One region of the Clostridium felsineum DSM 794 genome, then DNA from elsewhere that is predicted to be linked to it. Evidence: a T-box and tRNA genes for the amino acid it is inferred to sense, from the RefSeq annotation. Region 1 holds a T-box; the other holds one or more tRNA genes.

Region 1 (16,170 bases):
AGTCTTAAATTTATATACACTTATAAGTATTCTTGCCTTTATACTTTCATACATTTGAGAAGTTAAAATACTGCCATTTTCATCTATTAAAATAGCTTCCTCGCAATTATATCCTATATGCACTCCAAAATCCATTTTTCTAGAAACAACTTCTTTTTTTAACTTATCTAAATTATCAAAGTCTTCGTAGATATAATATTTTATTTTAAGATCAGAAAATATATCCTGAACAATACCCTTTAATAATTTATTAGACAGTGATATTATAACTTTTATATCACTATTCTTTACCTCCTTTAAGCCCAAGTTTTTCTTAATATGAGCATCATAATAGTATCTAAAATCCTCAAGTTCTTTTACACCTTTAAAATTATTAGGCTTTGTCCTTCTAAAGTCCTCTCTTATAAAGCTGTTTATTATTTTTTTTTCCATTGATTTTGATATCATTATTCCATCTTTATCTATGAATATTATATTTACTTTTTCCTTATCATATTCGCTGGAGCAAATATACACAGCAGCATCAGCCTTAAAGCAGGCTGTAGAAAATCTAAACATAGGAATAATCATTTCCTTGGCTGAAAACACCTCTATCCCCATTGATAAAAGTCCTGAAATAAATGAATACTTAAGCATTATAGAAGAAGCATTGCTATCCGAACATACTATAACTTTTGAATTTTGTTTTAAATTAGCTGCAAAAGCAGATGCTAATTTACAAACAAATTCCGGAGTAAATTCCACATTTATTTCACCGCTTATACCATTCTTACCAAAAAATATCTTACGTCTATTTTCTCCCCACACAACATTGGTTTTTACTATGCTCTTACTTCCAATAACCTTGTCCGTCCATATTTTAACTCCAGCTTTTATAACACTTCTTTCTCCGATCATACTTCCAGCGCCTATAACACATTCTTCAAAAGTCCATACTCCTCTTCCTAATTGAACATTGTTTCCAATTACGCTACCCCTAACCTCTGAATTATTTCCAATATAACAATTTTCAAATATTATGCTTCTTTTTATATTAGCACCCTCTGATATTATATTGTTTCTACTTATAATGGCAAATGGCCCTACCTCTGCCCCAAAACGGATTTCCGAATTATCACCAATATAAACCGGTGGAATTATTTTAGCGCCAGGACTTATTGTTACATCTTTTCCTAACCACACGTCATTTCGAGCTTCTGCAGCTTTTATCTGAAATTCATAGGTTTTATTAAATATATCAAAATTACACTTTACAAACTGCTCTATATTACCTATATCCCTCCAATATCCGTCCTCTATATATCCATAAATTTTCTGACCACTTTTTAGAAGATTAGGAAATACATCTTCACTAAAATCAGCTTCCCTCTCTTTATTATAAAAAGAAAAAATTTTCGGCTCCATTACATATATACCTGTATTAGCTTTATCACTGAATATCTCTCCCCAACCAGGCTTTTCTATAAAATTACTTATTCTTCCCTCCTCATCTGTTATTGCAACTCCATATTCAAGGGGTATATCAACTTTTTTTAAAGCAATAGTGACCATCGCATTTTTACTTTTATGACTTTCTAAAAGCTTTGTTAAATCTATATTGGTCAATGCATCTCCACTTATAACGATAAAGGTTTCATCAAGGAACTCCTCCGCATTTCTTACACTTCCAGCTGTCCCCAAAGGACTTTCCTCTATAAAATAATTTATGCTAACACCAAATTTTTTTCCGTCCTCAAAATAGTTCATTATTTCATCAGAAAGATATTGCAGTGTAATTCCGATTTCTTTTATTCCATGTTTTTTCAAAAGCTCTATAATATATAATAGTACAGGCTTTTCACCAATTGGCATCATAGGTTTGGGTAAATTACAAGTAAGTGGCCTAAGTCGTTTACCCTGACCTCCTGCCATGACAATGGCTTTCATTATAACATCCCCTCATTTTCACACATCTTACTTTTTTGAATATATCATCTACTGATTCTAGTTTTATTTAAATTAACAATTACTAAAGTAAAGAAAAGTTATTAACGTTTACATTTCTTTATTCATATACTAAACTGTACCCTTTTGTTAAACTTCCATATATAATCATTATATTTACTATATGCTTGCAAATTTCCAATTATTTAATTAAAATAAAAATAAGGATCAACCATAAATGGCTAATCCTTATTTTTAAAATTCATCCTTATTTAATTACATCATTTAAAATTTCATCGTATTCATTACTGTTATATATATATTGTTCTGCTGTACCATTTTCTAAATTGTCAACCAGCTCTAAATCTATAGGCATTTCACATATTAGTGGAAGTCCAAGATACTCAGACTGTTCTTTAGCAGATTTTTTACTAAATACACGCATTCTATCTCCACATTTATTACAAACTATGTATGACATATTTTCAACAACACCAAGCATATTTACCTTCATCTTTTGAGCCATTGTAACTACTTTTTTTACTATCATTGATACCATATCTTGAGGTGTTGATACTATTATCATTCCACTTAAAGGTATATTTTGCATTACAGTAAGCGCCACATCTCCTGTACCTGGAGGCATATCTATAATAAGATAATCTAAATCTCCCCATTCAGTATCAGTATACATTTGATTTAAAACATTATTTACTACTGGTCCTCTCCATATAACTGGCTGATCTTCACTTTCAATCATTAAATTAAGGGAAATAACCTTTATTCCATGTTCAGTTTCAACTGGAACAAACTTAACATCTTCGCTTCCTTTTTTTTGTACAATGAGACTTCTCTTATCATTTATACCTAATATTCTTGGCATAGATGGTCCTGTTATATCACCATCAAGAACACCAACTTTATATCCTTTTTTTCTCAACTTTACAGCAAGAATACCTGTAACAGTAGATTTTCCAACTCCACCTTTTCCACTTATAACACCTATTATATTTTTTATATTACCATACTTACATTCTATACTTGAACAGCTTTCCTTACTGCTGCAACTGCTCTTACTAGCACAACTATCACACTTACTCATATTGTTCCTCCTAATTTGGCTATGCTTTTTAATTCTCCCAAAGAAAATATCTAAGCCTAAAAATCTTTAGGCTTAGTTTCTTGTACGGATATGTTCCAATAACCATTATTATATTTTCCGATCATGTAGTACTTTTTTTGTTCCAGTGTCTTTTTATTGTTAAATGTAGCTATACACTTATAAATTTTTTGATCATAACCTTCAGTATTGAGATTTAAAGTAACATCTTTATTACTATCATCCTCAGTACTTTCTATAACAGAAACCCCTGAAGGAAGTTCTTTCTTGAAATCCTCTAAATCAGTAGATGAGATAAATTTCTCTGCCTCAACATCATTGTCAATTTCTATACCTATATTACTGTCTTTGCTATAAGTAATATATTTACTAATGGCATTTAAAGCCATTTTATAATAGACCTGATTAAAGTTTACAAGTGTTCTTGTTCCGTCTATTTCCCAGAAGTTTTTAATTATATCACTATCTATTCTATTTGAAACTATATAACTCTTATTTCCACTATAAAAGTTTCCTCCACCATATTTCTTGTCAACTCCAGCTACATAATTAAATACAGCATAAACTTTTTTATCATTTTTATATAACTGAAAAGTATAATCCGGTCTTAAAGTTGTCTTTTTAGGTACTGGCTTTGCAGTAGAAAGCATATCATATATTTCATTAATTACATTATTATCTGTAACAACAAATCTGAAACCATTATCTCTTGTGCTTTGTATGACTATTTTACTTATTTTTCCTTGTTTTATGTATTCAAAGTCTTGATTTTTAAAACCTAATTTAACCTGTGCTTTATTTATACTATTACTTATACTTTCACAACCAGTAAATGAAACTAAACTAAAAATCATAATTAAAAAAAAGCTAAAAAGCCTTCTATGCTTCAACTGAATACCCCCTAATTGAAGTTAGTATTGTATACTCCTCTTCTATAACCTGGACATAAAAAAAGAAGAAGTATTTGACTTCTCCTATTATAATACTTAAACTGACTTTTATCAATGAAATTTACACTCTTTTCATATTTTAATGTCTCTACTATTGCCTTAAAAACTGGCTGCATACTACTCTTATACTTATCTTGTTCTACATAAAAGGCAAACCTTACAAAGTTTTTACCACTTTTTATAAAATACTCATTAGCAACATAGCCTTTTTCGTACTTATCTTTTATAATATATTGAACAAAATATCCCTGCCCTACACTCATTGTAACGCTTTGTAATTTATAATTCTCAACTACATTTTGCTTAATGCTAGCATTCTTACTGTTATTTAGAAATGTTTTTAAATCTTGTTTAATATTCCATACCTCTACAAAACCATTTATTCCTGATGCTTTATCTGTAAAATTATTATGATACAATATCTCTCCACCACTAAATTTTTCTGTCTCAGTTTCCCACTTTTCAGGGAGCATATAACTTAAGCCGAGCTCATTTACTTTATATTCTTTTAATTGTCCTAAATTACTTTGTATATATGCTGTAGATCTTATTTTATCATTAAAATTATTCCCTATTCCAAATAACACAAGCATGAGCCCAACTACTACTATTATAGCCCCTAGTTTCCTACCATCTACTACTATAAACTTCATATTATCACCTACGAATTTAAAATATCGCTTTTTATATATTTTTTATCTTTTAGGTACAGCTATAATTGAGTTTTTGAAATCATAAAACATAAGCCAATATCCCAGTGAATCCTCTTCTTCTTCTCCATTTACAAGTGGAATCCATGAAACAAAGCCTGTTTTACCATCAAAAGGTTGCTCTCTTCTTCTACGTGTTCCTGGAACAGCATATACAATATACTTCATATCTCCTTTATGGTCATATTTGTATCCCATTAAATAGTGTCCATATTTTTGGATGTATGGATAATACATAAGCATTGGATAGTATATAACTGTATATCTATTGTAGCTTTGATAATCGAACATATTTTGCTGATATTCTGAGGAAATTTTATACCATCTACAATTTTTAACATCTGAAAAAGCTTCTCCTAAATCCTCAAGCCCATCAGTAAGTCCTCTAAAGAATTCCCCTACTTTACCACTAGGAAAATCTTCAAATTCCTCTTTATCGCCTTCATTTTCGCTTATTTGTTCTTCTAAGTTTTCTTCATTCTTTTCTTCTATATTTTTCTCATGAATATCATTTTCATTTCTTTGTTCCTCTATATTTTTTTCATTACTTTTATTTTCATTTTTTTGTTCTGTTATATTTTTTTCATTGCTTTCATTTTCATTTCTTTGATCTTCTATATTTTTTTCATTGCTTTCATTTTCATTTCTTTGATCTTCTATATTTTTTTCATCAACTTTTGTTTCTTCCTTCGAAACCTCTTCTTCGATATTTACAGCTTCTTTAACCTCAGGCTTCTCATCCGCATTTTTTTTAATATCTACTTTTTGTTCTTTATCTTTAGGTTTCTCTTCATTTTCATTTTTTTCTTTTTCTATTTTTTCTTCATATTTATCAAATATATTCCTCTTCAAATCTTGAGGATTATTAATTGATTTTCTTTCATTAGAATTAGTATTCTTTTCTTTATTCTCTTCCTTTTTATTTTTAGAACTTTCATTGTTCATTTGCACTAAAGGATATGTCTTCCAGGAATCAGATACATCTGAAGCATTAAAACCGCTCATTACCACAATAATATTATCTTCTATAAATTGAGAAATAGATGCACCTATTACTTTATCTATAGATATTTTACTACCAGCAACATCACTCTCTTCAAATTCTTTGCTTATTTCAGCCCTTCCATACTCATCTATGTTAATTTTACCTAGATTGATTATTTTTTTTGTGTCCTTTTTATTACACACCAAAAGCATGTTATATGGTTTAGATACCTTTTTTAAATTTTGAACATAAAAGGATATCTTACACTTACCATTTTTTATTTCAATTTTAGCATAACCTGTAGGAAGCTTATCAGAAGATAATCCATATCCCTTTTCATTTTCTTGAAGAATTATGAAACTTCTGCTATAATTCTTTTTCTGGCTCAAGTCAGTGTCCTCCCATAAAATTTATTTAATATAATATATGAGAGTTTTATTTAAAAAATGAATAATTACTTCAACATTTCATCTGCTAGTTTTGCAAATTCCTCTATTGAAAGCGTTTCTCCACGTCGTTTAGGATCAATTTCAGCCGCTTCAAATACTTTTTCTAATTTTTCTTTGGAAAGCTTAAAAGTTTTCATAGCATTCCATAATGTTTTTCTTCTCATATTAAAGGAACTTCTTATTACACTAAAAAACATTTTTTCGTCCTTAACCTTAACTCTAGGCTCATCAAGTTTATCTAATCTTATAACAAGAGAATCAACCTTTGGCTCAGGAATAAAACATGTTGGCTTAACTACTCTTATCACTTTAACATCACAATAATATTTAACAAGAAGCGTAAGAGCCCCATAATCCTTTTTACCAGGTTCTGCTGCAATTCTGTCTCCAACTTCTTTTTGAATCATTATTGTAAGAGATTTAAAATTATATCCTTTATTTAAAAGATTAGATATTATAGGTGTAGTTACATAGTATGGAAGATTTGCAACCAATTTAACGGATTTTTCATCACCTATTAATTCATTAAAATTAACCTTTAAAGCATCATTATGTATTAATGAAAAGTTATCATATTCCTTCATTTCATTGTTTATTATCGGTATTAAACTTTCATCAAGTTCTATAGCACAAACTCTTTTAGCAGCTTCTAAAAGCCTTCTTGTAAGAGTTCCTACTCCTGGTCCTATTTCAATAATAAAATCTTCTTTATCTATTTCTGCACCTTCAACTATATCCTCTAATACAGTATCATCAATTAAAAAGTTTTGACCTAACCTTTTAGAAAATTTAAAATTATATTTTTTTACTATTTGTTTTGTATTAAATTCATTCATTATCATATCTCCTATTAACAATATTAACAGCATTTATAAGTTCTTCTTTAGATATACCAAAATTATTTAACCTAGATAAAAATTGTGCTCCATTGGAATAACCTATTCCTAATTCATTACCAACTAAATCTCTTCTCTTTTTAGAATCTGGATCTCCTACTAGTTTAAAAAATATCATATCCTCAACTGTAAACTCATTAGTCTTTTTTTGAATTTCACATTTAGCATGCTTAAGTGCTCTTATTATTGATTCTGGTGATGCATTTTCTACTCCTATATCACCATCTTTTGTACCTTCACTTTGAGATATACGCGCATGCTTTATCCCTTTTACTCTTTTACTTATTATGCTCCTAATTTTCTCTCCCGCAAAATCAGGATCCGTAAAAACAATAACACCTTTACGTTTTTGTGCTTCTTTTATTTTACTTATAACTTTAGAATTTATACCAAAACCACCAACTGCAATTATTTCAGCTTCTACAGCTCTTTTAACTGCTGTTATATCATCTCTTCCTTCTACAACAATAACTTCTTTAATCATATATGTACAAGAATGCCTTAGAAAATATCTCTAAGTTCTTCTCTTTCTCCTTTCTAATTTAAAACCAATTATTATTTGAATTCTCAATAATTTATTCATACTTTAATTATTATACTATATTAATATATTTAGGCATACAAAAAAAATTAGGAGCCTAAGCTCCCTACTTAACTATATATACTGTAACGTTTTTTGCTCCCCAGTCATAGCACTCCTTTTCACTTGAAAAGAACAAGTCCAATCTATTGCCTTTTATAGCACCACCTGTGTCTTCTGCTATGCCATAACCATATCCAGGGACATACAATTTCGTGCCAAGCGGAATAACTGTCGGATCTACTGCAATAGAGCTATAACCATCAGAATTTCTTTTAACTCTCGTACCTGATGCCGTTATGCCAAAACCGAAATCATCAGTATATGCAGTAGCAAGCGCTGAAATGGACTTTTTATAAAGCACGCGTCCACCTCTATCTGGCTTTAAAACTCCTAGTGTTCCAACCTTAAATATCTGCTTTGTTGGTTCTTTTTTTACAATCTCTCTTACTACTTCTCTTGATACAGCTTTTCCATCCTCATAAACTACTTTTGTGAAAACTTCTTTTTGACCAGCTTGACCTTGCTGGATAACCTGTTTTTCATCATTTCCCATATTATCATCTGAGACAACCTCAGTAGGAAAATCCACCTGCTGATCTTCCTTAACAATTTGAGAATTAACCCTGGTTATTGAAATTTTCATATTACTTTTAATTTCTGAATTTCTTAGAACATTTAATTTGTCTATTTTACTAATTGCAATCTTCTCCGCTTTAAGCATTTTACTTACTGTTTTTTCCGAGGATTTAATCCTTCTTACTCTTCCATCTACTGCAACTTCAATGTTTACTGCTCGTTTTATATATATTTTGTCTCCATTTCTTAAGCTTGTGTCCAATGCTGGTTGAATCTTATCTTTTGGTCCTACCAGTATACTATTTTTACTCAAAATATTTTTTTCATTACTCCTATGGGTAACAATTTTTGATGTTCTTCCATCCACATTAACTGTGATTTCTTTCTTCATAGAACTAATTCCCATAACAGCTGCTATTGCTATTACTAACATAAGCAACATCAATTTGGCTAATACCTTAGGACCAGTTGAAAAGTAAGTTTTAACATCTGATTTGAAGTTGCTTTTGTTTAATTTAAACTTAAACTCAAACTTACTTTTCAGCATTTCTAACATAATAATACCTCCCCCCACAAGGCAAAAGTCTTTAACATTATAACAACAATTTTGGAATAATGTCAAATTTTAAGCCCATACAAACAAAAATCAGTAGTATGCTCTTTGAGCATATATTAAAAATAAGAATAATAGCGTTTAATTTCACTGATTTTTCATTTATGAGATTGATATTATATTATTAATATATGAAAAGTTATACTCTTTAGAAGTATAACTTTTTCATTCGCTTATAAGAATAAAAAACACCACTAGTATCATGTGGTATTTACTTTATTAATCAATTATGTATTTATTGTACACCAAAACTATATATTAAGCAAGTTTCTTACATTGCGAGCAGTCTGTTCTTTTACATTTATTGGCAAATCACTCTTTATCTCTGCTATTTTCTCTACTATATATTCAATATAATCTGACCTGTTTCTTTTTCCTCTATTTGGGGTTGGGGACATATATGGACAATCAGTTTCTACAAGCATTTTATCAAGTGGAACTTCCTTAACTACTTCTAAAACCTTCTTTGCATTTTTAAAAGTAACTACTCCTGTAAATCCAAGATAATATCCAAGTTTTAAGCACTCTCTAGCAAACTCTACACTTCCAGAAAAGCAGTGAATTTCTCCTTTAACTTCCGGAAACTTTTTAATTATTTCTAAAGTATCCTTGTGAGCATCCCTATCGTGAATTATTACTGGAAGCTTAAGCTTTTTAGCTAATTCCATCTGCTTTATAAACACTTCTTTTTGAACTTCTCTAGGCGGATTTTCCTCATAATAATAGTCAAGTCCTATTTCACCTATAGCTTTAACTTTGGACTTTTTTGCAAGTTCTTCTATTTCTTTTAAAGTATCTTCATTAAATTTATCAGCATATTCAGGATGTATTCCAACTGCAGCATAAAAGAAATCATATTTTTCTGCTAAATCACAAGACTTTAAACTTCCTTCCATAGAAGAACCACAATTTAGTACTCCTATTACTCCATTATTTTTAATTTCATTTATGACCTCATCTCTATCTTTATCAAATTCCTCATCATCATAATGTGCATGCGCATCAAATATCATTTAAAAATCTCCTTTCACAAAAATTATGAATATTAAATAACTATGTTCTAATAAAGTTCTTACATTGTAGCTTCTAAAATATCACTACTTAACAGGTTCGATTCTAGGATATTCTAAAAGTCAGAATATATTAAAAATTTCACAACTTATATACATAACTTTATAATATTTTGAAATACTATAAACTGTACAAATTATAATACTTTACTATTATATCACCAAGTATATTTATATTTAATAGATAACTAGTTATTATATATGTGAATATTTAATTCTATACTAAACATCATCATTTTTAGATAATTATGGGTGAAATTTGGTATTTATCTATAATAATACATTCTTCCTTTGTTTTTCTCTGTAATTCGTTATGTAATTATATTTCATAATAATTTACACAAAAACGCTGAATAATGCTAGCATTTAGTGATATACTATTAGGTGGATGAAGTAAAGTATTCATCTTATATTCAATTTACGGAGGTTTTTTTATGTTAGGAACAGTTAAATGGTTTAATTCTCAGAAAGGATATGGTTTCATAACTACCCAAGAAGGTAACGATGTATTCGTTCACTACTCAGGTATCAAAGATAATGGCTTTAAGACTTTAGAAGAAGGTCAAGAAGTTGAATTTGATTTAACTGAAGGTCAAAAGGGCGAGCAAGCAGTTAATGTTGTAAAACATTAAGCCTTTCACATAAATTAAATTATAAAAAAATAATCCTCATATGAGGATTATTTTTTATTTATCTAACAGTACTTCCAGTAGGAATATCTTCAGGTATATCTAATGTATATAATTTACTATCATCATCAGTAGAAACCGCAAGTATCATCCCTTCAGAAAGCTGCCCCATCAATTTTGCTGGTTTTAAATTTGCTACAAAAACAACTTTCTTTCCTATAAGATCTTCTGGTTTATAGAATTGAGAAATTCCAGACAATACCTGTCTTTCTTCTCCTCCTAATTCCACCTTAAGTTTTAAAAGTTTTTTAGATTTTTTTACTGGCTCACATTCTAAAACTTTAACAACTCTTAAATCTAATTTGTCAACATCATCAATGCTTATTTCTGGTTTCAAGGGCTGCATTTTTACGTTTTCCTTAAGTTGTTCTTCTTTTAATTTATTAAGCTCTTCTATTTTCTTTTCAACATCGATCCTAGGGAATATTACTTCTCCCTTTTGAACCTTTGTTCCTGCTCTAGTTCCATCAAAAGCAGAGAGGCTTTCCCATGTATCTAATTCTACATTAAGTTGTTTCTTTATTTTTTCTCCTGTTTCAGGTAAGAAAGGAGTTACAGCTGTAGCTACAAATCTTAGACTTTCAACTAGATTATATAGAACAGTTCCAAGTCTTTCTTTCTTATTTTCATCTTTAGCAAGAATCCATGGAGTTGTTTCATCTATATATTTATTTGCTCTTTTAATTACATTCCATATGTGATCAAGTGCTTCTGGTATTTTTAAATCTTTTATGTCTGCATCTAATACTTCTGGAAGCTTTATAGCTAAATCTATAAGTTCATTATCAATTTCTTCTTTATCCTTTGGAGCTTGAATTACACCATCAAAATACTTTTCAATCATTGCAACAGTTCTTGAAACTAGATTTCCGAGATCATTTGCAAGATCGGAATTTATTTTCTTTATAAATATTTCATTATTAAACAAACCATCAGAACCAAATGGTATTTCATGAAGAAGGTAATATCTAACAGGATCTGTTCCAAATTCATTTATTAAAACTACTGGATCTACAACGTTTCCCTTTGATTTTGACATCTTACCTCCATCAACTAAGAGCCATCCATGACCAAAAACTTGTTTTGGAAGTGGTAAACCTAAAGCCATTAACATAATTGGCCAATATATTGTATGAAATCTAATTATATCTTTTCCTACAAGATGTAAATCAGCTGGCCAAAATTTATTGTAAAGTTCATCATTATCGCTTCCATATCCCAAAGCTGTTATATAGTTTGAGAGTGCATCTATCCAAACATATATTACATGTTTTTCATCAAAAGTTATTGGAATTCCCCAATCAAAGGAAGATCTTGATATACATAAATCTTGAAGCCCTGGTTTTAAAAAGTTATTTAGCATTTCATTTTTTCTAGATTCAGGTTGAATAAAATCAGGATGTTCTTCTATATACTTTATAAGTCTATCAGCGTATTTTGACATTTTAAAGAAATATGCTTCCTCTTTTGTCTTTTCAACTGGTCTTCCACAATCAGGACATTTTCCATCAACAAGTTGAGTTTCTGTCCAAAAAGATTCGCAAGGTGTACAATACCATCCTTCATAAGCTGATTTGTATATATCACCATTATCATAGAATTTTTTTACTATCTCTTGAACAGCCTTAACATGCTCTTCGTCTGTAGTTCTTATAAATTTATCATAACTTATGTTCATCATCTTCCATAAGTCTTTTATTCCTGCAACAATTTCATCAACATAAGCTTTTGGAGTAATTCCTTTCTCCTCTGCTTTTCTTTGAATCTTTTGACCATGTTCATCTGTTCCTGTAAGCATAAAAGCATCATAACCTTGAAGCCTTTTAAATCTCACAAGCGCATCTGCTGCAACTGTTGTATATGTATTTCCTATATGAAGCTTAGCAGATGGGTAATAAATAGGTGTTGTAATATAAAACTTCTTCTTTTCTGGCATTTAATACACTCCTCTTTTAATTTGTATAAAAATAAAAGCCTCTAAATAAAGGATTAATCCCTTATTTAGAGGCGTGATTTCGCTTTACCACTCTAATTCACTTTCATCTCACAATGAAAATCTCACTAAGTGACTCTAACTTATAGTTATTTATCACCTTGCACTGTAACGTCTGCTCTACGTAATACCCTACTATAATTCAAGTATTAAGCTCAGGGTCCATGTTCATAAATCTAAGTAATGCTGAATCTCACCAAAATCAGCTCTCTTTAAAAACCTTAATTTACTACTCTTCCCATCAATGCTTTTGCTTATTATGTTAGTATATAACTTAAGAGTTGTCAAGCAAAAATTAAGTTATATTATTAGTATTCTATCCTATGTGGCTATTTTTAGTCATAAAGCCTTCATGTAACTTCTTTTGACTTTTTCCTATTATACTTCCAACTAACTTTCTTGGCATTATTTTAGAAAAAAATATTCCTACTCTATTAAAATATCCCGGAACAATTACTGCCTTCCCCTTCATAAACTTATTATAAGCAATATAGGCTACCTTCTCGGCTGTCATAGCCCCTTTAAGATCAAGTTTATGTGCTCCTTTAGAAAACTCAGTAATAGTAGCTCCTGGGCAAAGCACCGACACTTTGACATTAAAGTCTCTTAATTCTTCTCTTATAGCCTCACTAAATGACAAAACATATGCCTTTGTAGCATAATAAACTGCAATGAATGGTCCAGGCATATAAGAACCTGTAGATGCTACATTTAAAATCCCGCCATTTTTCCTGTGTGCCATTTCACTAGAAAACAGTCTAGTTAAAATAGTAAGATTTTTTATATTTAATTCGAGCATGTTTATTATTTTATCTATATTTGATTCAAAAAAGAATCCAGTATCCCCCACTCCTGCGTTATTTATCAATATATCAACAATAATGCCTTTTTCTTTAATTTTACAAAAAAGCTCTTTACCGGAGTTTATACATGAAAGATCCTTTTCTATTACTGTAACTTTAGAAGAAGAAAATTTTTCAATATCCTTGGATAATTCATCAAGTTTTTTCTTACTTCTAGCCGTAATTACAACATCATATCCATTTTTAGCGAATATCTTTGTAAGTTCACGTCCTATTCCCGTAGATGCTCCTGTTATAAGTACTGTCATAGGATAATCTCCTTATAATAAATTTATTATTTCCGCATTATATATATTATACCACTAAGATATAACACAAAATATATATCGAATTAGCCTATAAGTTATTTTTTTTGATATAATAATTAATAATACAAATTTTATCTATAACTTGGGAGGGGAGCTTACGGTGTCAGATTTAAATAACGAAAAAAATGAGTCTACATCATCAAGAACTGAAACTGATGCTTTTAGAGCAACTAAAGAATTTAAAGAAAAATTTCATGATAAAGATTCCTTTTTTTACGAACCTTGGCAATTTGCTGATTATGAAGTTTGTGCAGATACGCTAAAAACCACATATGATGAAATAAATATATGGAGTAAGGAAGAAGCCATAATACGCCCAGGTTGGAAAGTAGATGGAAATAAGGTTCATGTTCCAAATATTTTTTCAAAGATAAGTGGAGTTTATGATGATATTTTAAAATATCGTGACGAAGTTAATTCACTAGTAACAGAGGAAAATGTACTATTTTTCAAAAAGTTTCCTATGTTTCATGTTTTTCCACATAAAAATATATCAAAAATTTACTCATCCCTTTTAAATGGTGATGGAAAAATAGATAGACAGCGTTTATTAGGTTCAGAATATTGGAAATATGGTAATTTAAAATCAGGTATTCAAGAAAATATAGCTGAAAGAATTATCGAATTTTGTGAACTCCCTGAATTTTGGAAATTAAAATGTTTTTCTATAAATATAAAATTTTCCTTATTGGATAAATTTAACAATCTTATAACATATAAAAATGATAAAACCGCTAAAGAAAAATTGATGATGAAAATGTCATTGCTAAATATTATGCTTAATCTTGATAAACGACTTCTTAATTTACTTCAAAGTTTTGACTATCCTTTAACTGTTCCTAAAATAGTTCTCTATAATAGTGGGAAAAGTGGTGAATTTTCCTTTTGTGATGCTGCACAATTAATGTTTATGAACTCTATGGGAGTAGATATTATAATATTTAATCCAGCAGGTACAAATGATATTGAAAATTTTATAAATGAATCTTATTTTGATTTACATAGACTTCAGTTTATAAAAGAAAACCTTAAATACAAGAAAAATAACTTTTTTGTACGCCTTATAAGAAAAATAAAAATGCATTTTAAAAAATCTTAATAAAAGGAGATGGATTTTCATGAGATTTAATTTTGATGGTGAAAATAAATCAGTAATAAATACTTCTAACGAAATTAACTCTATTCCTGAAAATACAGATAAAGAAATTGAAGACAAAATCAAAAGAATAAATGAGGAATTAAAAAACTCGCCTGAAGTTATTGAAATTTCTAAAAGTCTTAATGTTTCAGATATGAATTCAATAATGAATTTTGGCAGTGCTCCTGCAGAAGAAATTTCCCAGTTTTCAGATAAAATTCTAAAAACTATGAAATTAGAAAGTGTAGAAAACTCAAGTGCACTTTTAAAAGAGCTCACTACCGTTATGAATAAATTTGATAAAGAGGAATTAGAGGAAAAACCTCAAGGCTTTTTATCTAAAATATTTAACTCTGGAAAAAAAACAATTCAAGGAATTTTAAGTAAATATCAAACCTTTGGAAGTGAAATTGATAGAATTTATTCCAGTATAAGTTCTTATAAATCAGAAATCCAAAAAACAAATAAAATGCTCGAAGAAATGTTTGCAGAGAACTTTAATTACTATGTAGAATTAGAAAAATATTCTGCTGCTTGCGAATTGACAATAACGGAAATAGAATCTGAAGATCTTCCCTATTGGAGAAATAAGTCACAAAATGGTTCCAATGAAGATTTACTTAAGCTTCAAGAAGTTGAATACTCCCTTGAAATGTTAAAACAAAGACGTTATGATCTTGAAATGGCAAAAATGGTATCACTTCAAACTGCACCACAAATTAGAACAATACAAAAGGGTAACTATAAACTAATTGGTAAAATTCATTCTGCCTTTATTATAACTATTCCTATATTTAAAAATGGATTAATTCAAGCTGTAACACTTAAAAGACAAAAGTTAGTGGCAAAATCCATGGAAGCTTTAGACAATGCTACAAACGAACTTCTTATAAAAAATGCAAACAACATAAAAAACCAAAGCGTTGATATAGCTAAAATAACAGGCTCCCCATCAATAAAAATAGAAACTCTTGAAGAAACCTGGAAAATAATAATGGATGGAATAAATGAAACAGAAAAAATAGAGGAAGAAAATAAAAGACTACGTGAAGAAGGTCTTACTAAACTAGGACAGTTAAAGATTGAATATATGAAAAAAATAAAATAATCCTGTGCATGTTAATCCTTGTTAACATGCACAGAATTATATTCTTAAATTACTATCTTAAATATAGTATCTTCTTTAGAAACATCTCCATCAATACTTTTTTCTATGCCCTTAACCATACTCATATTTGAAACTACAACACATGCTACAAGTTCTTCCTTTTCTAAAATTTTTTCATCGATTTTCAGTATATCAT
Region 2 (16,170 bases), 1.4 Mb from region 1:
TCTCTCATTATTATTCCTCTCTTTCAATTTTTATTTCTAATATTTTTTTAGTGTTATTATCTATTTTAAATTTTTCACTTATTTTAAACTTTGTTATCCACGCTATTTCACCACCAAAACATATAAGAGGAATTTTTTTTCTTTCTTCTCTAGGTATTTTTAAATTTATAAATATATCCTTTAGTTTTTTATTATTTTTCATTCCCAAAGGCATAAATTTATCGCCATCAACTCTATATCTAACAGTTATATTTTTTCCTGCTTTATCTGCATCAAAATATTTTATGTTGTCACTTTGCTTTAAATTTATATCATTTGAATTATGTATTAATTTTATCCCTATTATTAGTTTTTCTTCATGTATAGCATTAGTTTCATTTATATTAAGAATATATTCCTTATTACTTATACATTTTTCTTCCTTTTTTAGTTTAAGATAAATATCACCATAATTATTATAAACTATCATGCTACTTGGCAAATTTATTTGCTTGCCAGTGGCACTTTTTTGACATTTTATAATACTATCAATATGCTTCTTTTCAAAATTGTATTTACTACTAACTAAATAAAGAATAGCTTTTCTTATTACTCTAGATAATATTGCTGCATCACTAAAAAATGCTTTCTTACTTATTATAACCTGTTTCTCACATTCATTACAATACAACTTATACTCTGATTTTGCAACTTTTTCTAAATAATCATTATCTATAGTTACAAGTTCTGCCAGTCTATTTAATGAACCTACTATATCTTCATTAAAATTATCTATTATATATGGTATTAAATCCAGCCTTATTTTATTTCTATTGTAATCCCTCTCTAAGTTAGTAGCATCAATTCTAGGCATTAACTTTTCATCTTCACAGTACTTTTCTATATCCAATCTCTTTGTTTCAATAAGAGGTCTTATATAATATCCGTCTCTAACTGGTCTAATTCCTTTAATTCCTTCTGTCCCTGTTCCCCTTATTATTCTCATCATTATAGTTTCAGCCTGATCGTTTGCATTATGTGCAATAGCTATTTTATTTGCACCAAATTTCCTTTTAACTTCTTCAAAAAATTCATATCTAATTTCTCTTCCTGCCATTTCCGAAGATAGTTTTTTTTCTTTTGCAATCTTATTTACATCTACTTTTTTCACATAAAATTGTATGTTCAACTTTTTGCAAAACTTTTTAACATACTCTTCATCTTTATCTGCAGCTTCTCCACGAATACAATGATTTACATGGGCAACACAAATAGATAGACTGAATTTATCCTTAAGCTTAAATAGCAAATGTAACAAACAAATTGAATCCGGTCCACCTGAAACAGCTACTACAATTCTGTCATTTTCTTTAATCATTGAGTTCTTTTCTATGGTATTGATGACTCCATTTATCAAAAAAAACACTCCCATAATATATTTACGCTTTATAATTATATCATATTTTTATAAATACTTTACCTTAATTTGAAAATTAATATAAACTATATACTTTAGATACTATTATGGTTATATCATCCTTAGCCTTACCACCTGAAAGTTCTATGGCCTTTTTCAGTATAGCTTCCCCTAATTCTTTTGGTTTACTACTGTTATTCTTTTTAAGAAAATCTACTACCCAATTCACTTTTCCTGCATTTTCATTATCATAATTAACTATCCCATCACTTATCATTACTATCATATCGCCATTTTGTACCTTCTTATTATTAATCTCCATATCAACCTTATCAAGTACTCCAATAGGAAGGGTTTTTGAATCTACAATTTCTACTTTATCTTTCTTTTTTATAAAGCTTGTAACTCCTCCGACCTTTATAAATTCCGCCTCACCAGAATACAAATCAATGCTGCAGAAATCAACTGTAGAAAATTTCTCATCCTCTTCAAATTTAAGTGTCATTATAGAATTAACCGTGTTTATAGCCATCGTTCTATTTAAATTCGAATCATTAAATTTTTCAATCAAATCTATAACAGCTTTACTTTCTCTTTCTGCTTGTGCTCCATGTCCCATACCATCACTTATTATTATATTGTAATTCCCATCCTTGCCCTTTCCAAAACTATAGCTATCCCCATTTATATCTTCGCCCTCTTTACTCTTTCTTACTACATTTGAAGATATATAATATTTAGGTGTTTCTTCAAAGGTCACTGTACACAAATTAGTATCTGGTGAAATACTACATCCATCATCACCAACACACATAAGTGTTCCTACAGCTTCATTCACTATAGGAAGTATATGCTTAACACATATTTGCCTTCCTCCACAAGCTTCCATCGTAAACTTTACTATATTTCTGTTTTTTTTATCATTTACACACATTATATCCTTGTATGGTATACCGACTTTATTAAGTAATCTTATTATTTTTTCTTCTACTTCCAAGTTAAACTTCAATTCGTTACTAAATTCACTTATTATACCTTCTACCGATGTTCCTATATTCTTTACTTGAGAAGCCATAAATTCTCTTCCGCTGCATACCTGCATCCTCCACATTTCGTTCATTACGTAGTCATTTATTATGGCATCTGTATGTTTTATAAGTTCTTTTCTTTTAACGCACTTTCTTTCTATCTCATCAGGCACTTTATTTATACCTTCCTGAAAATTCTGTATAAGTTCCTCAAAAGCAGCATATGTGTAATATATCTCCCTCTTCCAGCATATAGAGTTCATATTGCACTTGCTGCATACTCTATCGGCTAAATTTTCAACTAATCTGCAACTTTTATTTTTCATTAGAAGCCTATCATTATCAGCAAGATTATTTAAAGTACCTGACATTGTAAATAAAACACCCGAAAAGTTTTTAAGTTCTCTTATAAAAATACACTTCATTTTTTCAATATATCCATTGGTAATATAACTTTGCTTCCTATCCCAATTAAATTCACCTTCCATTTTTTTATATAACTTATTTGGTAAAGCTGCAAAAACAAAACAGGTTATACCTGCTTCAATGATATTAAAATCAACATGATTCTTACAATAAATAATTATTATCAAAAATATAGCAAGATATACTCCTGCACAAATCCATTTTCCGAAATCTTTAAAAACCCCTACTATGAATCCAATAACACCAAATATACCTATATAAATCATTAAATTACTGCTGCTCATGCCTATTATAGTTCCCATAGCTATTCCACCAGCTGCTCCTATAGAACTACCTTCTATATAAGAAATCATAACAACAAATATCATAGCTAATACATTCGTAATAGATACATTGAAAATATTAAGGTTCCTTGTTCCAGAAATAATTAAAGCAATTACTATAGACATACTTATTATTTCTTCATTAGTAAAAAGGTGCTTAGTTTTCATATTATCAACACATATAATAGCATATCTAAGAATATAATATACTGAAGATATTGATGCTATTTCCACACAAGTAAAAATAACAGCTGATTGTATAGATATGTTTTGAACAAACATTTTAAACATAATAAATTCAAAAAATAACAGTATCAATATTGCTATTGATTTTTTTATATCTTCCTTTTCCTTCATAACAATCATTAATAATGTAATAATGATTATAGCAACTTCATACATAGGCGCATCTTTTATTTCACCACTGAGCGATATATATCCAACTAAACTTCCAATAGATGCCGCAAAGGAAGCCTTATCATCTTTTTTACCAATCAAAATACACCCCAAAAAAGCTAGTCCAAATGGAACCATTGAATTTATCATTATAACCCTACTTATAGCAAATGAGGCTATCAAGTAAATTATTAGCTTTATTGCAAGAGATTTTTTTATGTTTTCTACTTTGGTACTTTTTTGTGATTTAGATGCTCTTTCATATGTGAAAACTTCACTATTATATAGCATAATAACATCCCCAATCTATAAAAACATACTATTTACAATAATATGTAAATATTTTCCATATCAGTTTGTCTCCTATTATAACAAATGTATTTAGAAATGTTTGTCAATTATTGGGTTCTTATTTTATTTTTTTTAAGACATTTATCCCTACAATAATATATAAAATTTATTATGCTTTTAGGTAAATAAAAAAGCTTTCACAATAAATGTGAAAGCTTTTGTTTGGTAGCGGAAATAGGACTTGAACCTACGACACTTCGGGTATGAACCGAATGCTCTAGCCAGCTGAGCTATTCCGCCATATTATGGTTGCGGGGACAGGATTTGAACCTATGACCTTCGGGTTATGAGCCCGACGAGCTGCCAGCTGCTCCACCCCGCGATATTTAATTTGTAACTAAAATGTAAACCAAATCAATACAATAGGATTAGCACAGCAAGATTTTAAATTCCATACATTCGCCAGTTCCTCATTTGATATTTAAATGGTTGCGGGGACAGGACTTGAACCTATGACCTTCGGGTTATGAGCCCGACGAGCTACCAACTGCTCCACCCCGCGATATTTAATTGGTGCCGAAGACCGGAATCGAACCGGTACGATGTGATTAGCATCGCAGGATTTTAAGTCCTGTGCGTCTGCCAGTTCCGCCACTTCGGCATTTCATACTTTAATGGTTGCGGGGATAGGACTTGAACCTATGACCTTCGGGTTATGAGCCCGACGAGCTGCCAGCTGCTCCACCCCGCGATATTTAATTGGTGCCGAAGACCGGAATCGAACCGGTACGATGTGATTAGCATCGCAGGATTTTAAGTCCTGTGCGTCTGCCAGTTCCGCCACTTCGGCATGCCACTCATCAGCGACAATATCTATTATATATCATCATATTATTATTGTCAAACATTTTTTTTAAATTATTAAATAAAATTTTATTTTTTTATTTAACTTTATATTTTATCCAATGATAAGTTCTTTATACAGTGGACTTCAAGCCTATTTTATAAGCTTTCGAAGAATTAAACTTTTATTACTTATCCTCTACAATTTTTTCAACAGAAAAATAAAACACGGAATAAACTCCGTGTTTAAACTCATTTTTAATTATGATTTGTATTTTTTTTGTAGCCTCTTGTTCTTGAATCTTGATGTCTCTTTAAATCTTGAAATTTTTCTTCACTATCTTTTAAAAATCTTGTTAGTTTATCTTCAAAATTAACTGTAGTATTTTGAGTGGTTTTCTTTTCCCAGTCAATTTCAATAGGCTTAGCTGATTTTTTATGCTCTATAGCTTGCTTTATTGATAAACTTATTTTTCCATTATCATCTACTGAAAGGACTTTAACTTTAACTTTATCTTTTTCTTTTAGGTGATCATGTATATCTTTAACGAATGAATCAGCCACCTCCGATATATGAACTAACCCTGTTTTTCCATCAACCTCCACAAATGCACCAAAATTAGTAATATTAACAATAGTACCCGTTAAGATACTTCCTGCCTTTAAGGTCATATAAAAAGACTCCTCCTTGATATTTATTGTGTATTATTAAATTTTACTTCTTGTTATCTATTACAGGTATTTCGCCTTGTTTTATAAGACCTAACTTTTCTCTTGCAAGCTTTTCAGTATAACTATCAGTCTTAGATAATTTGATTTCATCCTGTAATTTTTGATTCTCTTTTTTTAGACTATCAATGTTCTTCTGACTTTCTGAAATGTTTTTATTTATCCTATTTATGGTTATTTGCTGTTTAACAAAAATATAGCCCATATTAATCAATACTATAAAAAAAACTATATATTTGATTTTCGAACCCATTTTCATTTTTACGCTCAATTCCCCTTTAAGGTTATAAATTTTATCAAAAACACCTACATCTATATTTTAAAAGCTTTTTGTCTTTTGTTCAAGACATTTATGCTTATTTTTTGTTTAAAAACAAACACTCGAAGACATATATAATAAATTTAAATAATATTCTAACATATTTAAGCAAATAGTAAGTAAATTTCCTTGCAACATTTACAAACATAGGACTTATAAATTTAATATAAAAACATAATCCAAATATTATGAACATATATACATAAGCATTTATGTATGCTTCATTTGTGTATAATAAAAATATAAAAACTAATATAGCATCTAAAATAAGAAATAATATATCTTCTAAAAACATAATAATTTTATTAGGATGTTCAAACCCAAGTAAAACTCTATATAAATCAAATAGTGCAGCTGCTATAACTCCAGCAATAAAATTAGATACAAAAAATATTAATTGTTCATAAATAGATAAAATCATACTTATCCCTTATTTAAACAATCTAGATATTATACTATCTTTTTTGTTCGAAGCCTCACCACCACTGTAAACACAAGCATTTATAGTTCCAGTTATAGCTACATCACCATTTTGAACATCTAATTTATTCATTTTAAGCTCTCTGCCTTTTATTACAAGCGCCCCTAAGTTAGTATTTAGTACTATTTGTTCATCATTAAAATTAACAACTTCACTTACCCCTGTAAGTAAAAGTCTTTTTCTATTTTCTATAGTCATTAAACTTTTTTTACCGCTTTGAGCGTTTAATTCCTTTTTAACTTCCATAAAATTACCTCCTATTCCACTTTCTAATATATATGTGAAATAGAATTATTTTATAACTTTAAATTTCTTCTCCACTTATTACTTCATACATTTTTTTTGCATCTTCTTTAAGTGCATGATTTGTAACATTAACTATTTTAGCCTTAAAAACCTTACTAGCATATTTTATTTCAATGATATCGTCTTCTTCGATATTAGTACCTGGCTTTGCAACTTTACCATTTATAGATACTCTTCCACTTTCACAAGCCTCTTTAGCAACAGTTCTTCTCTTTATTATTCTCGAAACCTTTAGGTATTTATCCAATCTCATATTAATCCTCCGATTAAAATTATAACAAAACTTCAATATAATCTTAAAAATCCCGGTGAATCACCGGGATTTTTAATTTTAAAATAATTACTTATTAACTCTTTCCTTAAATTCTTTTCCTGCTTTGAAAACTGGAACAGTAGAAGCTGGTATTACTATCTCTTCTTTAGATCTAGGATTTCTTCCTTTTCTTTCTGCTCTTTCTCTTGTTTCAAAAGTACCGAAACCTACTAATTGAACTTTTTCATGTTTCTCTAAAGTTTCTTCAACACTTTCTATAAATGCCTTTAATGCAACTTCTGCATCTTTTTTTGTTAATTTACTTTTTTCTGATATACTAGTGATTAATTCAGCCTTATTCACTTTTGTTACCTCCTTAAATTTTAAGAGTATGCTATAACCATATAAGCATATTCTGCATATAATATAAAAATCCTTCTTTTAAAGGACATTTTTATTGAATTTTAGTTTAGCTTCATCCCATAAAGCGTTCATTTCGTCAAAAGACATATTTTCAATTTCAATATTCTTATCCTTAGCCGAAGTCTCTATGTAATAAAAACGTTTAATGAATTTGTCTATAGTATAATTTAATGCAAACTCACCATCAATGTCAAGGAGTCTAGCAATATTTACTACAGAAAAAATTAAATCTCCAACTTCTTCTGTTATTCTATCCCTTTTTATTCCTTTATATACATCTTTTACTTCGCTAATTTCCTCTAACACTTTACCAAATGCCTCTTCAACATTTTTAAAATCAAAACCTATCTTTGCAGCCTTTTTTTGAACTTTTTCAGCTCTTATTAATGCTGGCAAAATTTTTGGTATATGTTTCATTTCTTCGGTATATGATTTTAAGTGTTGTTCTCTTCTTTTTATTTCATCCCATTTTTCTAAAACTGCACTAGAATCTTTTATTTCTTCACTTTTAAAAACATGCGGATGTCTGTCTATCATTTTGTTACAAATTCCTGAAACAATATCATTAATATTAAAGTATCCTTCTTCCTTACCTATTTGGGCGTGGAAAACCACTTGTAAAAGTACATCTCCAAGTTCTTCTACCATCATATCATCATCATTTTTTTCAATTGCTTCAACAGCTTCATAACATTCCTCTATAAGAGATCTTTTAATTGTGCTATGAGTTTGCTCTCTATCCCAAGGGCATCCCTTTTCACCTCTAAGCATCTCTATTATACTTAAAAGGTCATGAAAATCCTTATTATTATTAATATCTTCCGGAACATAGATAGACGTTAAATAATCTATATCACTTTGTCTATCCATCTCGTAAAGTGGAATTTTCCTTATACTTTCCTGACCCTCAATTCCCGCTGCTCTTACAAAATAAATTTCTGTATCATCCTTGTAATATTCTAAAAGTGCCAGTTTTACATCAGATGCTATAAAACTATTATATACTTGAGTTATAACAATTCCAAGTCTCTTATCCAAAATTTGATTTTTAATATCAAAAGCATCTACTATTTTAAGTCCTTTTATAGGATCAATTTTAAGCCCTTCCATTAATGCATCTATGAAGCTTACTGCCGGAATTATATCAATTTCTACACTTTCTTTTTTGCAGAGTTCAATCAATATCTGAACGGATCTTTCAGCAACAAGCGGATGTCCTGGTACAGCATATACTATATCATTAAGCTGTTTTGCTTTATCCACCAAATCATGTGCTATAAAATTATATACTTCATCAAAGCTTTCTCCTGTGTCATATTTATCATCATAGGTAATATATTTTATACCCATTTCATCAAAATAATCAACAACTGGATGTTTTTTAGTTCTAAAAAAAATGTTATGAGAATTTTTAATTGCATCAAGTGTTCCAAGTGTCAATGCATTTTTAGAACCTGGTCCAAGACCCACTACTTTAATCAATACAAATTCCTCTCCTTTCATCTGAAACCCTTAAACCTAGATTTGACTCTACTATAATCAAATACTCCAAATAAAAAGATAAATATAAAATACACTATTATTCCCAATAGAACAGATACTCCAAAACTTAATATCATATTCATTGTCTTAGTATAAATATTCATATACAAAAACATAACACCTATAATCATTAAAACAGATGCATATGCTGGTTTCATTATTATATCATACCATTTTATTTTAAAATTACAAACTATTTTAACTGCAATTATATTTAATACACACGAAACCATATATCCACTAACAGTACCTATAATTGCTCCGTATACATTTAGAAATCCAATAGGAACTAAATAATTATTAATAACAACCTTAACAACACAAGCTAAAAATAAATTTATAACTGGTATTGCATATTTTTTTACGCCTTGCAGAACAGATGTTGTTACTTGAGAAAGTACAATAAACGGTATGCTGATGCTTAAATATTTTAATATATCCGAACCACTTGAATGCCCTGGAAATATAATAGTCATAACCTGATTAGACATGAAAAATAATCCTACAAATGATGGTATTGCAATTATCATTGACATTTTCAGTGCCGACTCTATTTTACTCTTTAATTCATCTTTTCTTTTAAGCACAAATGCTTCCGATATAACTGGCATTAAAGAAGTGCAAAGTGCAATTGATAAAGTAAGTGGTACATTAATAAGTACAAACGCTTTTCCTGTAAGCTGACCATACAATTTAGCTGCTTCACTATAAGTAAAACCTGCCTTAATAAGATTTTGAGGCACAAGTATAGAATCTATAAGACTCATTATGCTACTAACTGTTGACCCTAAAGATATCGGTATTGCTATGTATAATAATTCACTTAGTATTTTATAGTTTTTCGCCGGTTTTACTACTTTAAACTCACTTTTACTCCTAATGTATTTTATGAATAAATATACACCTGCAATACCTGCTCCAAAAACTGCTCCAAAAGCTGCTCCCCCTGCAGAATACTCTATTCCCTTTGGCAAAAGTACATAGGCAAGTCCAACTCCTACCAAAACCCTTCCAACTTGTTCAATAATTTGAGATATCGCCGTTGGTATCATATTCTGCATGCCTTGAAAAAATCCTCTAAATGAGCTCACCAAGGAGATTATAATTGGTGCTAGAGATATGCCAACTAATGAATAGTAAGATTTTTCATTCCAATTAAAAAAGTGAACTAGCTGTTTTGAGAAAATAATTAGGAATACAGTAAAGCCACCACCCATAATTGCCATAAGCAGAATTGCCTTTTTTAGTACTAACAGAATTCCTTCTCTGTCATTTACTGCGTTTCTCTCGGCAACCATTTTTGAAATAGCTACCGGTATTCCCGAAGCTGTTGCTATAAAAAACATATATAGGGGATATGACATTTGATAATATCCTATGCCTTCATCTCCTATAAGCATAATAAGTGGCCATCTAAAAAACATTCCCAATATTTTTGATGCTATACCTGTAATTCCTAATATTAAGGTTCCTTTTATTAAATTTTGCTTTTTCATTAATAATACCTCCAAATTCTCTATAAATATATTAATATTTATAATTCGAAGGTATTATTACTTATTTATTTTATTGTTCCATTTGTTTTCCAAGGAATGATGCAGCTGTTTCTGCCATTTTAGTTTCGAGATCTCCAAATTGAACTCCTTCATCATTTGAAAAAATAACTACGGCTCCTACTGCATCTCCTTCAGCAAGTATAGGGCATATAACTTGTGCTTTGTACTTATCACCTGCATCCTCTCCATCATATACAGGAACGCCCTTGCCCTCTTTAGCTTTATTAAAAGTGCCTCTTTGATCCATTACACCTTCTATTTCATTACTAATACGTTTATCAATATATTCTTTTTTAGCGCCACCACTTACTGCAATTATTCCATCTCTATCACATATTATAACTGTATGACCAATTGATGCATTAAGTGATTCTGCATACTCTTTTGAGAAATCACTCAATTCATTTATTGGAGAATATTTTTTTAAAATTACGCCCCCTTCTCTGTCCGTAAATATTTCTAGTGGATCTCCCTCTCTTATTCTAAGGGTTCTTCTTATTTCCTTTGGTATTACAACCCTCCCCAAGTCATCTATACGTCTAACAATACCTGTTGCCTTCATAATATTATTCCCTCCTAAGTTTATGTAAAATATTTTTACACTTATAGTATCCAACTTATTTTGAAATTTTATGCATATATGTTCATTTATTTTTGCAGAACACAGAAGTAAATAAAAAAATGAGGAAATTTCTTCTTTCACAATGTAAAAACATCTTAATTTTTACTTGTGAAAAATTCAATTTCCTCATTTTTTATTTATACCTTTTTGTTTGCATTACATAAGGTTTTTTTCGTTTTTCTGAATATTAGCTTCGCTTTCCCATTTCTTTAATGTCTTTTGATACAAATTTTTTTGTTTAGTATTTAAAAGCGTTTGCTTAATTTCATCTTTAACACTATTAAAATCTTTAGGCGGATATTGTGTTCTCTTTATACATTTTATTACATGCCATCCAAATTGAGTGTGTACAGGACTACTAACTTCATTATCTTTTAATTTCAAAGCTGCTTTCATAAATGTCTTATCATAATTACTGTCGTTTTCTTGTATATCTCCTAAGTCTCCACCTTTATCTTTAGAACCATCTGTTGATACTGCTTTTGCTACTGCTCCAAAGTCTTCTCCTTTATCAATTCTAGCTTTAGCTTTCTTTGCTTCACTTTCTGTCTTAACTAAAATGTGTGCTAAATGTATTGTATTAGGACTTTGTGTATATGAATTCTTATGAGAATCATAATATTTTTGAGCTTCCTCGTCAGATACCTTAGCATCTTTTACTACTTGTTGTATTAACTTATCGCAAATAGCTCTATTCTTTAACTGCTCTTTAAACTGAGCAACAGTATAACCATATTGTGATAATTGACTCTTAAATTCACTTTCTGTCTTATATTGTTGTTTATATTGATTATATACATCATCTACATTTGTTTTCATCTCGTCTTTAGTCAATGTTATTTTTTTGTCTTTTGCCTTCTTTAAAAATATTTTTTGATCAATAAGGCTCGTAAGTATTTGTTCCTTTTCCTTCTTTAATGCAGAAACTGCTTCTTCATTTTTGTCGTAACTATCTCCATACTGAGTTTTTAGTTGTGCCACAACACCCTTTGATAAATTATCGATATCTCCCCTAGTTATGTTTTGATCTCCATAAATTGTTGCAACTACCTTTGCATTTACAACATCAGGTCTTTTTTCTACCATACTGCATCCTACAGCAGAAAAAGTAAACATACCCACTAAAAGTGCAGTAGCCATTTGTTTTGCGCTTTTCATTTTTATACCCCGCTTCTTATATTTGTTTTTTATAGGTTTCTCGGTTGTATTTTATTATGCATGTACACCAAAGCCTTCATCCATAATTTAAATGCATTACCCATATGCCTACATTTAATTGTAAACTTATTTGTTTAACTTTTATTATTTTCACAAATAAGCTTATAAGCCATTTAAAGTTTTCATTGTTTTATAACTTATAGTTATAATTTTACCATAAATTTAATTTGTTTCAACTAGAGATTTCATATATTTTAAAAATTCTTCTAATTTTTCTAATATTGATTCTCTTTTTACACTCTTTAAATTATATAAAATAATGGGGTTCTCTCCCATTTTAAACAGTATAAATTTACCATAATCTTTAAGCAATCCACTCACCATATTTTTATTAATTCTATTGTTCCCCTCAAATTTAAGTTCAAGTTGATTTATTTTATCCTTTATCTCTAAAATTCCAAGTTCCCTTCCAACACTTCTTAAATAAGCTATTTTCATAAGATTTTCTACAGATTGAGGAATTGATGAGAATCTATCTTCAAGTTCCTCTTTTACATCTATCATCTCATCGTATGAATCAATTGCTGCTATTTTTTTATAAATTGATATTTTTAAAGTCTCATCATCAATATATGAACTTGGTATATATGCATCAACTTTTAAATCTATTGTGGTTTCTACAGGTTCATTTTGCATTTCACCCTTTATCTCTTTTATGGTTTCTTCTAGCATTCTACAATATAAATCATAACCTATTGTGGCCATATGTCCATGCTGAGCAGATCCCATTATATTTCCTGCACCCCTTATTTCAAGATCTCTCATTGCGATTTTAAAACCAGAACCTAATTGAGTGAATTCCTTGATTGCTTTAAGTCTCTTTTCAGCAACCTCTGTTAAAATTTTATCTTTCTTATAAGTAAAATAAGCATAAGCCATTCTATTAGTTCTTCCTACTCTACCCCTAAGTTGATATAACTGAGAAAGACCCATCTTATCAGCATTATATATTATAAGAGTATTTACATTTTGAATATCAATTCCTGTTTCTATTATTGTTGTACATAATAATATATCGTATTTTTCTTCCATAAAATCAATCATAACTTTTTCCAGTTCTCTCTCAGACATTTGACCATGCGCTATTGCAACCTTAGCCTCTGGAATAAGCTTACTTAAATTAGATGCCATTTCTTTTATAGATTCTACTTTATTATATACGAAGAATACTTGACCACCTCTTCCAAGTTCCCTCATTATTGCATCTCTTATCAGCTGATCATTATATTCAACAACATAAGTTTGTACAGGATATCTCTCTTCTGGCGGAGTTTCAATTACACTTATATCTCTAACTCCTGTAAGAGACATGTGGAGAGTTCTTGGTATCGGTGTTGCTGACAATGTTAAAACATCTACATTCTTCTTAAATTGTTTAAGCTTTTCTTTATGTGAAACACCAAATCTTTGTTCCTCATCAATTATAAGAAGTCCCAAATCTTTAAAGTTAATCTCCTTATTTAAAATTCTATGAGTACCTATTATTATATCTACATTTCCTTCTTTTAGAGCTTTAAGCGTTACCTTTTGCTCTGCTTGACTTCTAAATCTACTTATCATATCTACCTTCACAGGAAAGTCTTTAAAACGTTTTTGAAAGTTATTATAATGCTGCTCTGCAAGGATAGTTGTTGGTACAAGAAAAGCTACCTGTTTTCCATCCATTACTGTTTTAAATGCGGCTCTTATAGCAACTTCTGTTTTACCATAACCAACATCACCGCATATAAGTCTATCCATTACTTTTCCGCTTTCCATATCACTCTTTATATCTTCTATAGCAATAAGTTGATCTTGTGTTTCATTATAAGGAAATTCCTCTTCAAATTGTTTCTGCCATACTGTATCCTTAGAATACTTAAAACCGTTAACAGTTGTCCTTACTGCATATAATTTAACAAGCTCCTCAGCTATTTCATTTATTGACTTTCTAACCTTATTTTTAGCCTTAACCCATTCACTGCTTCCAAGCTTATTTACCTTAGGTGTTTTGCCTTCACTTCCTATATATTTCTGAACCAAATCAAGTTGCTCTACAGGAACATATAATTTATCATCAACTGCATATGTCAATTCTAAATAATCCTTTTTATGTCCTTGAACCTCAAGTTGTTTTATTCCTTTAAATACACCTATACCATGATTAACATGTACAATGTAATCGCCCGGTTTAAGTTCTGTAAAGCTCTTAATTTTTCCTACACCTTTTTTATTTTTTCTTTTCTCTTTTTTCTTTTTAGCAGTTCCGAATATTTCCTTGTCAGAAATAACACATAATCTAAACTCAGGATATTTAAATCCTCTAAGTTGACTTCCTGGAGATATAACGATTTCTCCATAATCTACATTAAGAATACTATCTTTGTATACACTTTCAATTCCTCTATCCCTAAGTGTTTCTACAAGTCTTTGACCTTTTGATTTTGTTCCACATAATATTACAGTTCTATACTTCTCCTCTTTTAAAGCTTTTATATCATTAATTAATAAATCCATTTGTCCTTGATAACTTAAAAGAGTAATTTCCTCAAATACGATTCCTTCACTCGAATTATTATTAGAACTTTTTCCTATAGACTCTAAATTTATTCTTTTTTCATTTTTTAAAGTTTCATATATATTATCTTTAGGAACAATTATATTTCCTTGCTTAGGAAGAATATCTCCTCTTTCTAGGAAATTTTCATAATTTTGCTCAAATTCATAATATACACTTTCTATTTTACCTTTGCAGCGTTCATAATTATCTACAAATATAAATGCATTTTTTAGGTAATCAAAAAAACTAGATGTATTATCATAGAAGTAAGGAATAAAAGTATCTATAGTTTCAAAGCCTGATCTTTCTTTTAAAGCCTCAAGATTATATTCCATAGTAGCTTTAAGCTTAGTATAGCTTTCCTCATTACTTCCTTTGAGCCTACTTAAAGAACTTTCAAGCTCACTTTTAATAGCTTCATATCCCTTACTTAAAGCTTCATCTGTAAGTATTATCTCCTTTGCTGGAAATATTTCTATCTTATTTACCTTTTCTATACTTCTTTGAGATTCAGTATTGAAACTTCTTATAGATTCTATTTCATCTCCAAAAAGCTCAACTCTATAAGGCACATCTGATATAGGCGAATATAAATCTATTATTCCTCCCTTTACAGAAAATTGCCCTTTAGCATCTACACTTTCAACATGTTCATATCCACATTGAACTAGCTTTCTTGTAATTTCTTTAGAATCAATCATATCTCCTAACGAAAGTTTAAAAGTATACTCTTTATATAAATCTACAGGTAAATAAACTGCTGCTAAATTTTCAACAGAAGTTACTATTATTTTTTTACCTCTAGACATCATTTTTCTTATAACCTTTAATCTTTCCCACCTTAAGTCTCCAGATATAGCATATATATTATAAAACACTACTTCCTTTGTAGGAATATAATATACATTTTGCGTATAAAACAATAAATCTTCATATATTTTTTTAGCCTCTGAATCGCTATCTGTAATCACTAAAAAAGGGTTGTCTAACTCTTCATACAACCCGCTTATTAAATAACTTTTTCCAGATTCGGAAATTCCCGACAATTCTATAGGAAATTTGTCATTTCTTACTTTATAAATAGCATCTTGAAATTTATTACTACTTTTCAGAGGATGCATAAGCCCATCAAGTCTCATTTTAACACCTCTTAAATTATTATAACTTTAAGCCGTTAAATTTATTCATAGCATTTTCTACACTACTAGCCACCATACATTCAACCGCCTCTGTTACTATATTTAGAACATCTTCTATTTTGTCTCTTTCGTCATTACTAAACTTTCCTAATACATAATTCACAAGATCTCCTACGGGTTCTCCAACTCCTACTTTTATCCTAGGAAACTCATCAGAAGCTAAATGTAATACTATATTTTTTATTCCATTATGACCTCCAGCACTTCCCTTTGTTCTTATTCTTATTTTCCCTACATCAAGACTTATATCATCATATATTACAATGATATTCTCTTTGCT

The links. The T-box of region 1 lies ahead of metG (methionine--tRNA ligase). A T-box ahead of a tRNA ligase gene usually reads a tRNA of that ligase, here a tRNA-Met.
Region 2: it encodes a tRNA-Met, which carries the amino acid that the T-box ahead of metG (methionine--tRNA ligase) is inferred to sense. The anticodon was not compared.

Annotation. Positions count from the first base shown of each region.
Region 1 is NZ_CP096980.1:4,187,604-4,203,773, forward strand. It holds gene CLFE_RS19520 (sugar phosphate nucleotidyltransferase) at 1-1,926, opposite strand, end outside; gene CLFE_RS19525 (Mrp/NBP35 family ATP-binding protein) at 2,192-3,025, opposite strand; gene CLFE_RS19530 (YhfM domain-containing protein) at 3,082-3,933, opposite strand; gene CLFE_RS19535 (hypothetical protein) at 3,945-4,646, opposite strand; gene CLFE_RS19540 (hypothetical protein) at 4,689-6,077, opposite strand; gene rsmA (16S rRNA (adenine(1518)-N(6)/adenine(1519)-N(6))-dimethyltransferase RsmA) at 6,143-6,973, opposite strand; gene rnmV (ribonuclease M5) at 6,966-7,517, opposite strand; gene CLFE_RS19555 (resuscitation-promoting factor) at 7,681-8,748, opposite strand; gene CLFE_RS19560 (TatD family hydrolase) at 9,057-9,818, opposite strand; gene CLFE_RS19565 (cold-shock protein) at 10,310-10,507, shown strand; gene metG (methionine--tRNA ligase) at 10,566-12,500, opposite strand; T-box leader at 12,565-12,811, opposite strand; gene CLFE_RS19575 (SDR family NAD(P)-dependent oxidoreductase) at 12,874-13,668, opposite strand; gene CLFE_RS19580 (YceG family protein) at 13,829-14,827, shown strand; gene CLFE_RS19585 (toxic anion resistance protein) at 14,847-15,974, shown strand; gene CLFE_RS19590 (PTS sugar transporter subunit IIA) at 16,019-16,170, opposite strand, start outside.
Region 2 is NZ_CP096980.1:728,538-744,707, reverse strand. It holds gene hpt (hypoxanthine phosphoribosyltransferase) at 1-8, opposite strand, end outside; gene tilS (tRNA lysidine(34) synthetase TilS) at 11-1,396, opposite strand; gene spoIIE (stage II sporulation protein E) at 1,473-3,860, opposite strand; tRNA gene CLFE_RS03470 (tRNA-Met) at 4,084-4,160, opposite strand; tRNA gene CLFE_RS03465 (tRNA-Met) at 4,167-4,242, opposite strand; tRNA gene CLFE_RS03460 (tRNA-Met) at 4,347-4,422, opposite strand; tRNA gene CLFE_RS03455 (tRNA-Leu) at 4,432-4,521, opposite strand; tRNA gene CLFE_RS03450 (tRNA-Met) at 4,536-4,611, opposite strand; tRNA gene CLFE_RS03445 (tRNA-Leu) at 4,621-4,710, opposite strand; gene CLFE_RS03440 (S1 domain-containing RNA-binding protein) at 4,962-5,375, opposite strand; gene CLFE_RS03435 (FtsB family cell division protein) at 5,419-5,691, opposite strand; gene yabQ (spore cortex biosynthesis protein YabQ) at 5,789-6,172, opposite strand; gene yabP (sporulation protein YabP) at 6,182-6,478, opposite strand; gene CLFE_RS03420 (RNA-binding S4 domain-containing protein) at 6,537-6,791, opposite strand; gene CLFE_RS03415 (HU family DNA-binding protein) at 6,879-7,154, opposite strand; gene yabN (bifunctional methyltransferase/pyrophosphohydrolase YabN) at 7,233-8,696, opposite strand; gene CLFE_RS03405 (putative polysaccharide biosynthesis protein) at 8,714-10,252, opposite strand; gene spoVT (stage V sporulation protein T) at 10,323-10,874, opposite strand; gene CLFE_RS03395 (peptidylprolyl isomerase) at 11,091-12,092, opposite strand; gene mfd (transcription-repair coupling factor) at 12,315-15,830, opposite strand; gene pth (aminoacyl-tRNA hydrolase) at 15,850-16,170, opposite strand, start outside.